DNA from 3 places in the Chryseobacterium sp. Marseille-Q8038 genome. Region 2 is predicted to be linked to each of the others. Evidence: riboswitches for the same ligand, from Rfam matches in the RefSeq annotation. Region 2 holds a riboswitch; each other region holds the start of a gene.
What was found. Region 2 has a riboswitch for S-adenosylmethionine ahead of ACWPWS_RS23580 (SusC/RagA family TonB-linked outer membrane protein). Riboswitches for the same ligand answer to the same signal wherever they lie in the genome.
Positions count from the first base shown of each region.

Region 1: it holds a riboswitch for S-adenosylmethionine, as region 2 does, so the genes downstream of both, ACWPWS_RS24295 (alpha/beta fold hydrolase) here and ACWPWS_RS23580 (SusC/RagA family TonB-linked outer membrane protein) in region 2, are expected to answer to the same signal.
Region 3: it holds a riboswitch for S-adenosylmethionine, as region 2 does, so the genes downstream of both, ACWPWS_RS20510 (TonB-dependent receptor plug domain-containing protein) here and ACWPWS_RS23580 (SusC/RagA family TonB-linked outer membrane protein) in region 2, are expected to answer to the same signal.

Region 1 is NZ_CBCOPN010000002.1:2,264,316-2,268,990, reverse strand. It holds gene ACWPWS_RS24300 (ACT domain-containing protein) at 1-1,099, opposite strand, end outside; gene ACWPWS_RS24295 (alpha/beta fold hydrolase) at 1,099-2,043, opposite strand; SAM riboswitch class I at 2,104-2,211, opposite strand; gene ACWPWS_RS24290 (MGH1-like glycoside hydrolase domain-containing protein) at 2,400-4,675, shown strand, end outside.
Region 2 is NZ_CBCOPN010000002.1:2,121,261-2,125,935, reverse strand. It holds gene ACWPWS_RS23580 (SusC/RagA family TonB-linked outer membrane protein) at 1-2,602, opposite strand, end outside; SAM riboswitch class I at 2,686-2,784, opposite strand; gene ACWPWS_RS23575 (type II 3-dehydroquinate dehydratase) at 3,030-3,437, shown strand; gene ACWPWS_RS23570 (hypothetical protein) at 3,509-3,946, shown strand; gene pckA (phosphoenolpyruvate carboxykinase (ATP)) at 3,998-4,675, opposite strand, start outside.
Region 3 is NZ_CBCOPN010000002.1:1,441,394-1,446,068, reverse strand. It holds gene ACWPWS_RS20515 (alpha-amylase family glycosyl hydrolase) at 1-1,955, shown strand, start outside; SAM riboswitch class I at 2,227-2,332, shown strand; gene ACWPWS_RS20510 (TonB-dependent receptor plug domain-containing protein) at 2,426-4,675, shown strand, end outside.

The DNA.
Region 1 (4,675 bases), 140 kb from region 2:
ATAAATCTTCTCTTGGATCCGGTTCTGTATACCCTTTTTCCAAAGCTTCGTTGATGATGGTTGAAAATTTATCGTCTCTCAAAGAAAAATTATTGAAAACATAGCTCAATGTTCCTGAGAATACTCCTTTGATTCTTGTGATATTTTCTCCTGAAAGGTGTAATAACTTGATGGTGTCAATTAACGGAAGACCAGCTCCTACATTAGTTTCATACAGATAACGTCTGTTGTTTTTGCTTAACGTATATCTTAGTTTTCTGTATTCCTCAATAGGAAGGGTATTGAAAATTTTATTGGAAGAAACCAAATCGAATCCGTTTTCTGCCAAAGCGTGATAGTTTTTCACAAAATCCTTACTTGCAGTGTTATCCACAACGATCAGGTTTTCTAATTGATTTTCATTGGAGAAATTAATCAATTCTTCAACGTTAGATGGGTGTTGTGCCGTTAAGACCTCATCGCCCCAATTGGCATCAAATCCTTTTTTATTGAAGGCTATTTTCTTTGAGTTGGCTACAGCAACTACTTTAAGATCTATTTTTTTACGTTTCTTAATTTCTTCTGCAGATCCCAAAACCTGTTCTATCAAAGTCTTTCCTACGTTTCCGTGACCAATAATTGCCAGATGAACTGTTTTTGGTTTTTTGAAAATTTCAGATTCTATGATATTTCTTGTTTTTTCATCCTGTGAAGAAGTCACTACGATGTTGACTCTGTTTTCTCCGGCTACCTGATTCAGCAATAATGGGAAAACATTGTTTCTGGCCAGTTCAGCAAAGACTTTATTGAAATCTTCTGCTACAAAACCAATCACAGAAACATTATTGATACTATAGATCTGAGAAACTTTTCCAGATTTTCTTTCTGTTTCGAATTCATCAATAAGGCAAGCAACTGCTTTTTCTGCATCATTTTCGTGAACCAAAATAGAGATTCCGTTTTCTATAGCTTGTTGAGAAATTACTCCTACACTGATACGCGCTAAAGTAAGCGCCTTAAAAATACGTCCGTCAATCCCGATTTCTCCAAGGAAATCTTCTCCTTCAAATTTGACGATTGATCTGTTCTTCAAAAATTTTATTTCGTTAGCATTTTTCATTACTTCTGTAAAATGTTTTTTATGATATTATTTAATTGTTGATATTCCATTAGGAAGGCATCATGCCCGTGTATAGATTGGATCTCGTGATAAGAAACATCCTTATTTTTCTCTTTTAAGTTTTCAAAACACATTCGGATTTCAGAAGCCGGGAAGAATAAGTCTGTATCTACGGAGATCACGTGCATTCGTGCCTGTATGCTCTCCAGTGCTGTTTCATCAGCATTGATATTCATCAGGAGATGATTCATCAGCTTGTATGCCTTTAAACTAAACCTTCCGTTTAATGCATTACCATGATAAACCAACCAGTCTTCTGATTCCAAGCGTTGATTTTCCTTATTATATTGGTTTTGAAATCTGTCATTGAGTGATTGTGGAGTTCTGTAACACAACATGGCATGAATTCTTGCTTTCTGTAATGGTTCTTCTTTATCATTCAATAAGAATTTCTGAACCAGACATTGGGCATGCAGCCAATCGTGTGTTCTGTAATCACAGGCTATGGGAATAAATATTTCTGCGAGATCCGGCTGCTTGGCAAGCATTTCCCAGGCAATCCCTCCTCCCAGAGAACCTCCAATAATGGCATATATATTTTTGATATGTAAAGCTTTAAGCCCTTTCAGAAATATCGCAGCGATATCTGAAGTAGTGAAATCTTCATAGTCTTCAATTAAAAAATTATCATATCCGTTTCCGGGTATATTGAAACACAGAACAGTGTATTGATCAGTATCAACAATCTGATTTTCTCCTACCAATTGTTTCCACCAGCCTTTTTCTCCGGATACATTTGAGTTTCCGGTAAGAGCATGGTTGATTAAAATGATAGGGGCTGTAAACAGATCTTTCCCAAAAAGCTGATAGCTTAATGAGATATTGTATTCCTTTTGAGAATAAGTTTGATACGAAAGATTAATATAGTTTAGTTCTGTTTTCAATTCTATTAAATTTTAATACAATTGAAAATGCCACAGGAAATGGCTGAAAAGAACTTCAGTAAGTTATCTGTCCAAAATAATTTTGGTAGAACGTAGCACCTTCTTTGCTTGCACAAAGGGTTGCTAAGGTTTCATAGGGTCTAATCCCTCAACCTTTCTTGATAACATTTTCAATATTTGAATGAACGAATGGTGCAAAGGTAGTTCTTTTCTTTTAATTTCAAAAAAAAATTATTTTAATATTTTTAAAAGCCCTTAAACACAAGTATTTCAAGACTATATTAATAATTATTCAGATGAAAAAAATTGGAATTACTTCTCAAAAAAACTAACTTCGTATGGAAAAATGATGAGATATGACCGCTGAAAAAGAAAGATTACAAGATACCAAATGGAAAAACTGGGGACCTTATGTAAGCAACCGGCAGTGGGGAAATGTACGCGAAGATTATAGCCCAAACGGAAACGCCTGGAATTTTACCAATCATAATAATGCTGAAAGCTACACTTACCGCTGGGGAGAGGAAGGCATCGCCGGAATTTCTGATGTAAAGCAGCTGTTCTGTTTTGCTTTTTCGTTTTGGAATAAGAAAGATAAAATGGTAAAAGAACGATTCTTCGGATTGAGCAACCCTCAGGGGAATCATGGAGAAGACATCAAAGAAATCTTTTATTATCTGGATAATACACCTACTCATAGCTATATGAAGATGGTATATAAATACCCGATTAATGAATTTCCTTATGATGAGCTCGTTGCAGAAAACGGAAAACGCAGCAAGAAAGAGCCAGAGTATGAAATTTTCGATACCGGAATTTTCGATAATGATGAATATTTTGATATTTTCATCGAATATTGTAAAGCGGATCACAATGATATTCTGGCCAGAGTAACAGTCTGCAACCGAAGTCAGCATGCTGCCCCTATTCTTGTGGCTCCTACTGTATGGTTTAGAAACAACTGGAAATGGGGATACAATACTTATAAAGGAGAGCTCAATACTTCTCACGACGGAAGTATCAATATTGGACACGACAGTATTTCAATCAAGAAACTGTATTCCCGAAATTCAAATGCACAAAGTGTATTTTGTGACAATGAAACCAATACTCCTAAGCTTTACGGAGCTCCCCCATCTGAAAACACCTATTTTAAGGATGGAATTAATGATTATATTATTCATCAGGGAAACACTGTAAATCCTGAAAAAAGAGGAAGCAAAGCTGCTTTTCTTGTTGATGAGATTATTGATGGCGGGGAATCAAAAGTTTTTGAGTTCAGGCTATGTCCTGATGAAGCAGATAAGCCTTTTGAAAATTTTGACTCTATTTTTGAAACCCGTAAAGCGGAAGCCGAAGAGTTTTATAAAGGAATTCAGAATGATACCGTTAACGAAGATGAAAGAAATGTTCAGCGACAGGCTTTTGCAGGGCTTCTCTGGAATAAGCAGTTCTATCATTACAATATCGGAAAATGGCTGAAAGGAGACCCTAATTTGGAAGCTCCAAGAAACTTCAATGAATATGTAAGAAATACAGAATGGAATCATCTTCATAATAAAGATATTATTTCCATGCCTGATAAATGGGAGTATCCGTGGTATGCTACATGGGATCTGGCATTTCACTGTGTGCCTTTCTCCATTATAGATGCAGAATTTGCCAAAGGACAGCTTTTGCTCCTTACCAAAGAATGGTATATGCATCCTAACGGACAGCTTCCTGCTTATGAATGGAATATGAGTGATGTAAACCCGCCTGTACATGCGTGGTCGTGCTTCCGTGTTTTTAAAATTGATGAAAAAAATAATGGAAAACCGGATTTACTATTCTTAGAAAAAGTATTCCAGAAACTGCTTCTTAATTTCACCTGGTGGGTAAACCGAAAGGATAAGAACGGAAAAAACATCTTTGGTGGAGGATTTCTTGGTCTTGATAATATCGGAGCTTTTGACCGGAATATGGAATTAAAGGATGGCCAGCATCTTGAACAGGCAGACGGGACAAGCTGGATGGCGATGTATGCATTGAATATGATGCGTATTGCCATGGAACTGGCCCAGTATTATCAGGTATATGAAGATATGGCTATTAAATTTTTTGAGCATTATCTTTATATCGCCGAGGCCATGGAAAACCTGGGTGAAAGCACGAAAGGCCTGTGGAATGAAGAAGACGGATTTTTCTATGATGTTCTGCAGCTGGGAAATGGAGAAAGCGTTTCTTTAAGATTAAGAAGTATTGTAGGTTTGATTCCTATGTTTGCTGTTGAAATTGTAGATCATCATTTACTGGAAAAAATGCCGAATTTCAAAACCAGAATGGAATGGATTCTAAAAAATAAACCGGAACTCACCAAACTGGTCTCCCACTGGGATGAGGAAGGACATGGAAGAAAACACCTGATGAGTATCCTTCGAAAAAACAGACTGACAAAGGTATTGACCAGAATGCTGGATGAAAATGAGTTTCTAAGTTCTTACGGAATTCGGGCAATGTCTAAAGTATATGAAGAAAATCCTTTTGTATTCTCTGTACACGGATCAGAAAATATGGTGTATTATACTCCTGCAGAAAGTGACAGCCGGATGTTTGGCGGAAACAGCAACTGGCGAGGGCCCATTTGGTTTCC
Region 2 (4,675 bases):
CGCTCCACGCACGTCCTCCCGCACTTCCGTTATGCATGATGGAAGTATAGTCGGTGTCTAAAATTTTCCCTCCGATTTTGAATGTCAGTAATCCTGAAAAATCAAAATTCTTATAGGTGATACTGGTACTGATTCCTCCTGTCAGTTTAGGCAAGGCTGAACCTTGTAACAACTTTGTGGCTTTTGAATATTCCGAAGTCGTTCCTTCTACTGAATTTCCGCTTGCATCGGTAGCAACTGTTTTCCACAAAGGCTTTCCATTGCTTGGATCAACTCCAGCCCACTCCGGAATAAAGAAGTCATATACCGAACCTCCTACTGTCAACAGCTTAGTTCCTACCACAAGAGAACCTCCGGGTAATTTCGTTACCTTATTGTTTAAAGTACTCAGATTCACATCTACATTCCATTGGAAATTATCATTCTTAATGGGTGTTGTGAATAATGAAAATTCAAATCCTGTATTCTGAATGGTTCCGATATTCGCCGGATAATCACTGATTCCCAATGATGGCGCTACAGGCATATTAAACAAAAGGTCCTGACTTTTTCTTTTAAAATATTCGATATTTCCTTTAATCCTGTTATTCAGAATCGCGAATTCCAATCCTACATTTAAATTAAGGTTGGTTTCCCATTTCACATTATTGGTAGACGTTTTTTCCAGTGTTGTTCCCGGTTCTCCACCAAGACTGATAAATCTGTACAACTCCTGATAAGCATAATAAAGCGGCTGTCCGTTTGGTCTAAGCAGTTTATCATTTCCTTGTCCTCCATAGCTGGCACGCAATGTCAATTGATTGAAGATATTCAGACTTTTGACAAATTCTTCGTTTGAAATTTTCCATGAACCTCCTACTGACCAGAATCTTCCCCATCTGTTATCTTTTGCAAATCTCGAAGAGCTGTCTGCCCTTCCTGATGCAGATAAGAAATAGGTATTGTTGTAATCATACTCTACTTTTCCAAGGAAACTCAATAAACTCAATTTATTACTGTTTCCGCTGAAACTTCCCAGTAAAGAAGCGGCATCCGGCTCATAATAGTAAGGCAGTGAGAACTGACTTCTTGTTCCGGAAATCGTCTGATAATCATATTTATAGAATTCGTGACCTGCCAATGCATTTACATGATGTTTTCCAAACTTTTTATCATACGTCAGAATATTACTGGTTGTATAAGAAAGCGTTCTGGTATTGGTTTTCGTCACAGATCCTCCAATCTCTGCGCCTTGCCCCAATAATGGATTTGAATAATAATGTCCGTTGTAATTCACCAAATCAACAGAGAAACTCGTCTTGAATTTTAGCTCCGGCAAGAAAGTAAATTCCATGAATCCTTTCCCTGAAAAGTTGTCCTCTTTATTTTCGTTTTTGTCTAATGGCAAGGTTGCTGCGGCATTTTGATTCTGAAGCGCATTCGTGGGTCTGTATTTTCCAAAATCATAAACCGGGTTTCCATCAGCATCCAAAATATAAGTTCCGTCAGCATTTCTTTCATAATAAGGATAGAATGAAGGAATAAATCTTGCCGCATTGATGATGTTACTGGCCTTGGAATCCGAAGAAGTAGGTGCCTGCTGAATACTGTTTGTATAACTTAAGTTCACCCCAACATTCAGCCATTTTTTTACTTCAGAATTGATTTTCAATCGGGTATTATATCTTTTATATCCTGATTCAATAGCCATTCCTTTATCATCCAGATACCCCAGAGAGAAGAAATAATTACTTTTCTCACTTCCTCCGCTGATATCAAGATCCACCTGATTTCTTGAAGCCACTCTCTGCAAGATATCTCTCCAGTCATCATTCCAAAGTGGTGATGCACCAGGTAATAGCTTTCCATCTGTACCTACAGGTTTTGGATAAGCTGTCCCATATGGATTAATCCCCAGTGAAGAAATAAGGTTGTCTGTTGCCATCTGAGCTGCCTGCTGAGAAGAAACTTTCCCGGATTGATATCCATTTCTCAATGCTTCCCAGTACAGTTGAAAATACTGATCTGTATTTACCTGTTCATAGTCTTTAACGGCTCTTCCGGAGAATCCCTGACTGATATTAAAATTAACTTTTGCTTCCCCTTTTTTACCTGATTTTGTAGTAATGATGATGATCCCATTTGCTCCTCTTGAACCATACAAAGCACTTGCTGTAGCATCTTTCAGAACGCTTATAGATTCAATATCGCTGGGACTGATAGAGTTCAGATTTCCATCAAAAGGAATTCCGTCCACTACATATAACGGATCACTGGAAGCACTTATTGAACCAATTCCTCTGATTCGGATAGTGGAAACAGCACCTGGCTGGCCTGATGCGCTGGTAGTCTGAATCCCTGCAACCTGTCCTTCTAATGCTTTCGTAATATTCGTTACAGGTCTGCTATTGATTTTATCACTGGAAATTGTAGCTACGGAACCGGTATAGCTATTTCTTTTCGCTTTTCCGTAAGCTACCACTACTACTTCATCAATCTCTTTTTCATGAAGGCTATCTTTTTTCGGCCTGGAAGTCTGTGCATTTACACTGGTAATTCCCAGAAAAAAAGCAGCAACCGGAGGTATCCAAGCTTTAGAATTAAATAAAGTTTTACTAATCATAATCAATTTTATTTATCATATATTAAAATTTAGCCCTTTGCAGAAAAGTCAGCAAAGGGCATCGATAAATACGATAAACCAAATGCTTATTTTTCCTTAAAAGGCTGAACGTAACACCTTGCCCAATGGGTAGGTTGTTAAGACTTCACGGGGTCAGTTCCCTCCATCTTTCTTTATAAGCCGATCGAAATATGTTTGCAAAGCTAAAAACTTTTAGTCTACAAAACAAGTAGACTTATTCATTTTTCATGATAAATTTTTAATAATTAACATAAAATTTTAATAAAACTCATTACAATAAGGAGTTGTAGCCGTTATCATTTATTCAAACATGATAAATATCATTATTAATAATTCAATGAAACAAATATTTGAGAACACCTTAATTTTTGTATTATTAATTGAAAAAACTTTTTAATTTTATAGTATGAAAGTTTTGATTATAAATGGGCCTAATCTCAATCTTTTGGGCACCCGGGAACCGGAAATTTATGGAAATGTTTCCATGGAAAGTTATTTGGAAAATTTAAAATCCGAGTTTCAGTCTCATGAAATACAATATTATCAGTCCAATATTGAGGGTGAGCTTATCAACAGACTTCAGGAGGATGATTTTGATGCAGTAGTGATTAACCCGGGAGCATTTACCCATTATTCTTATGCTATCGCTGATTGTTTAAAGAATATCCGCAAGCCAAAAGTAGAAGTACATATCAGCAATATATACAAAAGAGAAGAGTTCCGTCAGAAATCTGTGACGGCAGCGAACACAGATGCTGTTTTATCCGGCTTTGGAATGGATGGGTACAGATTGGCTTTATTGAGCCTGAAGTAATTTTCAGTCTATATTTTCCCACAAATAGCACAGATTCTCACAGATAATTATGTATACAAAGAGAATAATTTATGAAGATAAAGGATAAGATTTACTGTAAAAGCATTGGCATATATTCCGGGCAATTAACGAAAAGAAAATCCTATATCGTTGAAGAAATAAATGATGAAAATATAAGAATCTGGAATGACGAAGGAAGACTGAGATGGTATTCTGATTTTTATTTTACTTTAAACAATGAACCTGAAATAATTTCTGTTAACATAGATGATCCAATAGAAAATATTGAATCTGATGCTGTAGAGGTAACCATTGAATTTTCTGACAAAACAAAATATTGGATGACTTTCACTACTCCAAAGTATTTAGATAAGATATTGGACGAAGAATCTTATTTTTCTGCAAAACATTTTATGATCATAAAACATTTAACTGAAGAATCAATCAAATCAACAGTCTTAAAACTTGATGAACAGGATGAATTGATTGAAAACTGTCAAAAATATTAATAAAAAAGCCTCATCTGTGATGAGGCTTTTTTTTATGTTTATAGAGAGCTATTAGATAGTCTGTTCCTGTAACTGAGGTCCTGAAGCAACTAATTTCTTACCTTCTTCAGTATCACAATACTGCTCAAAGTTTTTGATATATCTTGAAGCAAGATCTTTTGCTTTTTCTTCCCATTCTGAAGCGCTTTCATATGTATCTCTAGGATCTAAAATACCTGTAGAAACGTTTGGCAATTCAGTAGGAATCTCAAGATTCATGATTGGAACCTGAGTTTTAGGAGCGTTATCGATAGATCCGTCAATGATTGCATCAATGATTGCTCTTGTATCTTTCAGAGAAATTCTCTTTCCTGTACCATTCCAACCTGTATTTACCAAATAAGCTTTAGCTCCGTGCTCCTGCATTTTACCGATCAATGTTTTAGAATACATTGTTGGGTGTAATGTAAGGAATGCTTCACCAAATGCAGGTGAGAAAGATGGCTGAGGTTCTGTAATTCCTCTTTCTGTTCCAGCTAGTTTTGATGTATAACCGCAAAGGAAGTGGTATTGAGCCTGATCTTCATTCAAGATGGAAACCGGAGGAAGTACTCCGAATGCATCTGCTGAAAGATAAACAATCTTCTTCGCATGACCTGCTTTAGAAGGCAATACAATTTTGTTGATATGATAAATTGGATAAGAAACTCTTGTATTCTCAGTGATTGATCCGTCTGTATAATCTGCTAC
Region 3 (4,675 bases), 680 kb from region 2:
TTACCCCTCAACAGCTTTATACTTTCCAATACAGAACCAATGATTTGAGAAAAGTAGCAGATCCTTATTCACCACAAATATTATCTTCTTATGATGATCCGTGGATTTCGGCTTCTACCTATCCAAACTTACCTGCATTTCCTGCCGGACAGGGTTTTGAAGTGTCAACATTTAAAACAGGGCAAGCGGCTTATAACTGGCAGATAACCAATTTCCAAAGACCTGCAAAAGAAGATCTGGTAGTGTATGAATTATTATTGAGAGACTTTACACAGGAAAAGAACTGGCAGTCATTGATTAATAAAATTTCTTATTTAAAAAATCTAAAAATCAATGCTATAGAATTGCTCCCGATCATGGAATTTGACGGAAACCTTTCCTGGGGATACAATACATCTTTCCATTATGCATTGGACAAAGCTTATGGAACTCCTGAAAAATTCAAAGAATTTGTAGACCTGTGCCATCAGAATGGTATTGCTGTTATTCTTGATGTTGCGTTTAATCACGCTACGGGACGTTCACCTTTGGTAAGACTGTGGAATGTAGATCCTGATGGTGATGGCTATGGAAATGTTGCGCCAGACAACCCTTATTTTAATCAGGTTCCGAAACATTCGTACAATGTATTTAATGATTTTAACCATACGAGTCCTTCAACGCAATATTACGTTGAAAGATGTCTTCAGCAATGGCTGACTGAATATCACATAGACGGATTCCGTTGGGATTTAACAAAAGGATTTACCCAAAGCTGTTCTGAAAATGATGAAGCCTGTACCAATGCTTATCAACAGGACAGAGTAGATATCATGAAACATTATGCTGACAGACAGTGGGCAATAGACCCGAATTCTTACATGATTTTTGAACATCTGGGAACTGATGCAGAGGAACAGCAATGGGCAAACTACAGGATCGCAGAAGGAAAAGGTGTTATGCTTTGGAATAAGCAGACAGAACCTTACAACCAGAATACAATGGGGTATCAGGAAAACAGCAATTATGACCGTATGAATCACAGTCTTCATGGCTTTACCAATATGAGTGCTGTAGGATATGGAGAAAGCCATGATGAAGAAAGGCTGATGTTTAAAAACCTTGCCTATGGTTCTACTAATGGGAGCTACGATGTTAAAAACCTGAATACATCTCTTGAAAGGATGAAAACTTTCGGTGCTACGTTCTTTACCATTCCCGGTCCGAAAATGATCTGGCAGTTTGGAGAATTGGGATACGAATTCAGCATCAACAGATGTGCTAACGGAACTATCGACAGCGGATGCAGAACAGATGAGAAACCTGTTGCATTTACATTAGGATATGATACCAATGCAAACAGAAAAGCAGTTTATGATACATGGGCTAAAATAATCAATATCAGAAATACCCATCAGGTTTTTAAATCTAAAACTTACAGTATAGAATCCAATAACCTTACGAATGATCCAAATGGGCTGATCACAAGAATTTACGTGTATGATGCAGCAATTACAACTGGAATAAAAAATATAGTAGTATTAGCCAATTATACTACTTCTTCCCAAAATGTGGTGCCTTATTTCCCTTACACAGGGCAGTGGCAGAATCTGATGGATGATAGTATTTTGAATGTGGCTTCTACAACAACTCCGATTACTTTACAGCCTGGAGAATTCAGAATATTTGGAAACTATGCAGGTGCTTTGTCAACAATAGATATCAATACAGGAAACAAATTGTCTCTTCAGATTGCAGATAATCCGATACAAAACGGAATCGCTCGATTCATTTTCAATAAAGCAAAAAACGGAGAAATTTTAATTTTTGATATGACGGGTAAAAAGCTGGACTCTTTCAAGCTGAATAAAGAAAACGGTACACATGAAACGAAAATAAGTTATCCACCGGGAACCTATCTGGTACAGTTGAAATCGGATACAGGAATTGCCATTCAAAAGATGATGATCAAATAAAAACAAATTATCAAGCTGTTTAGACTTATAAAAAATGTTGAATATGTAAAACCATTAAGAAGGATTTAAGAAATAAAGTATCGTTAAGATGGATCATTCTGAATTTTAAGCTTAAAACGAAGCTTATCTTAATACTCTTATCACCTTAATATCATCTTAATGTTTCAAAAATAAAACTTACCACAAGTTCTATAAAATAATGAAAGGCAGATTTGCAGTACAGCAGATCTGCTTTTTTGTATATTTAAAAAAATAGTCTACTTTTGCAGTAGATTTATCAAGAAAGGTGGAGGGATTTGGCCCGGTGAAACCTTAGCAACCTGCACGGTTCCAGAAGTGTAAAGGTGCTAATTCCAACCCGGAGGGGGAGATAAGTGAAGTCAATATTCTATATGAATTCCATTTCTTGAAGTCTTGTGTATCTGCGGAAAGATCCGTCAGATTCGTATTATTAATTGGCAAGAACAAAAATGAAAAAATTAAGCACAGCTGTATTATTGCTTGGGGCAATGTTAGTCGCTGCTCAGGAGAATGAGGAGAAAGGCAAAGAAATAGAAGATATCATCATTGTCGGAAACCGAAATGTCAAAAGAACAAAACTGGAAACACCAGTTCCTGTAGATGTTATTAATATTGACAAAATACAAAGAAGTTCTCCACAAATGACGGCTCAGGATCTCCTGAACTATGTGATTCCATCGTTTAATGCAGTGAGACAGTCTGCTTCTGATGGAACAGAGCATATTGATCCTGTAACCTTAAGAGGAATGGGACCAGATCAGATCCTGATTTTACTTAACGGAAAAAGAAGACATTCCACCTCTTTAGTTAATTATCAGAATACGGTTGGAAATGGATCTGTAGGAACAGATTTAAGTACAATTCCGGTCATTGCGATTGATAGAATAGAAGTGTTAAGAGACGGAGCTGCAGCACAATACGGTTCTGATGCCATTGCAGGAGTGATCAATATTATTCTTAAAAAAAATACGGGAGCCTCAGCAAGTCTTACGTATGGATTGACTGGGAGAAATGATGGGGATACTTATCAGGCAGGAGCCAATTATGGGACTTCATTAGGAAAAAAAGAGGGTTATATCAACCTTTCCCTACAATTAAGCCATAGAGGAAAAACAACACGAACTCAAAATCATGATCTGGATATTTTTGGAAATAATTTTGCCTATGCATTTGCTGATGATCCCGAAGCGGCAAGAGCAGCGGATGATGCAAAGATTAAAGAACGAGGACTAACCCGTGACGATTTTAATTTTCAGATCGGAGATGCCCAGATCAGACAGGGACAGTTGTTTTTCAATGCAGAATATCCTTTTAATGATCAATTTAAGATCTATTCTTTCGGAGGTTTCAGTATCAAAGAAGGAAAAGGGTTTGGTTTCAGAAGACTTCCAAGCGAAACGTCTAATGTGGTTTCATCCATTTATCCGAACGGGTTTCAGGCAAATCTCGGATCACAAGTATATGATGTCTCCTATGCTGTAGGAGTAAAATATAATGTCAGTGACTGGTTTTTTGACCTTAGCAATACATTCGGAAGCAATACCTTCAATTACAATGTTAGCAATACCAATAATGCTTCCCTGGGAGCAAATTCACCAACCCGTTTTTATGCTGGAGCACACAGCTTCCTTCAAAATACGATTAATCTTGATGTTTCCAAAAAGATAAACCGTTTTAATATCGGATTCGGGGGAGAGTTCAGATTGGAACAATATCAGATCAAACCCGGTGATGAAGCTTCTTATACCCAATATGACATCAACGGAAATGTTGCCACCGAAGGATCAACGGTGCTTGGAGCAGGCGGATCTCAATCTTTTATCGGATTCTCTCCAGACAATGCACTGAAAAAAGACAGACATTCCACGGCAGTATATGCAGATGTTTCCTATGATCTGGATAAAAAACTCAATATTGACGCTGCTGCCAGATTTGAAAATTATTCAGATTTTGGAAATACCCTGAATGGGAAATTAGCAGTACGATATGAATTTGTAAAAAATTATGCAATTAGAGCAGCGGTAGGAACAGGGTTTAGAGCTCCTTCCCTTCAACAGCAGTATTTTAATAACTCTTATGCCGACATTTCTACTTCCGGTTCAGGAATTGTAACCAAAGGGATTTTCCGAAATGATAGCGAAGCAGCCAGAATTCTTGGGTTTGATAAGCTTAAACAGGAAACCTCTGTCAATGCAAGCGCTGGATTTACCCTGAGACCTTTAAACAAACTCTATATTTCGGTAGACGGATATTGGATAAAAGTAAAAGACAGGATTGTAATTACCAGCAATATTACCGATCCCAGACTGGATCAGTTTAACGTAGAAAGCGGAAGATTCTTTACAAATGCCATTGATACTGAAACAAAAGGAGTAGATGTGGTAGTTTCTTATGACTGGATTCTTGGAAGCGGAAATTTAAATATTAATCTTGCCGGAAACTATACAGAAACAAAAATCACAGACTTTCATTTTCCGGAAAACTTAGGAACTCCTCAGAATGAATTCTTTGGCCCGGATCAGATCAACATCATTGAAACCCTGTCTCCAAAAACAAAAGCTTCATTAGGCTTGAATTATGGAATAGGAAAGTTCAATTTTCTCGTAAGAAATACCTATTTTGGTAAAGTAATAAGAGATGGTTATCCATTTGGAGGCGTTCAGGAATTCTCTCCGAAGGTCGTTACGGACATCAGTGTC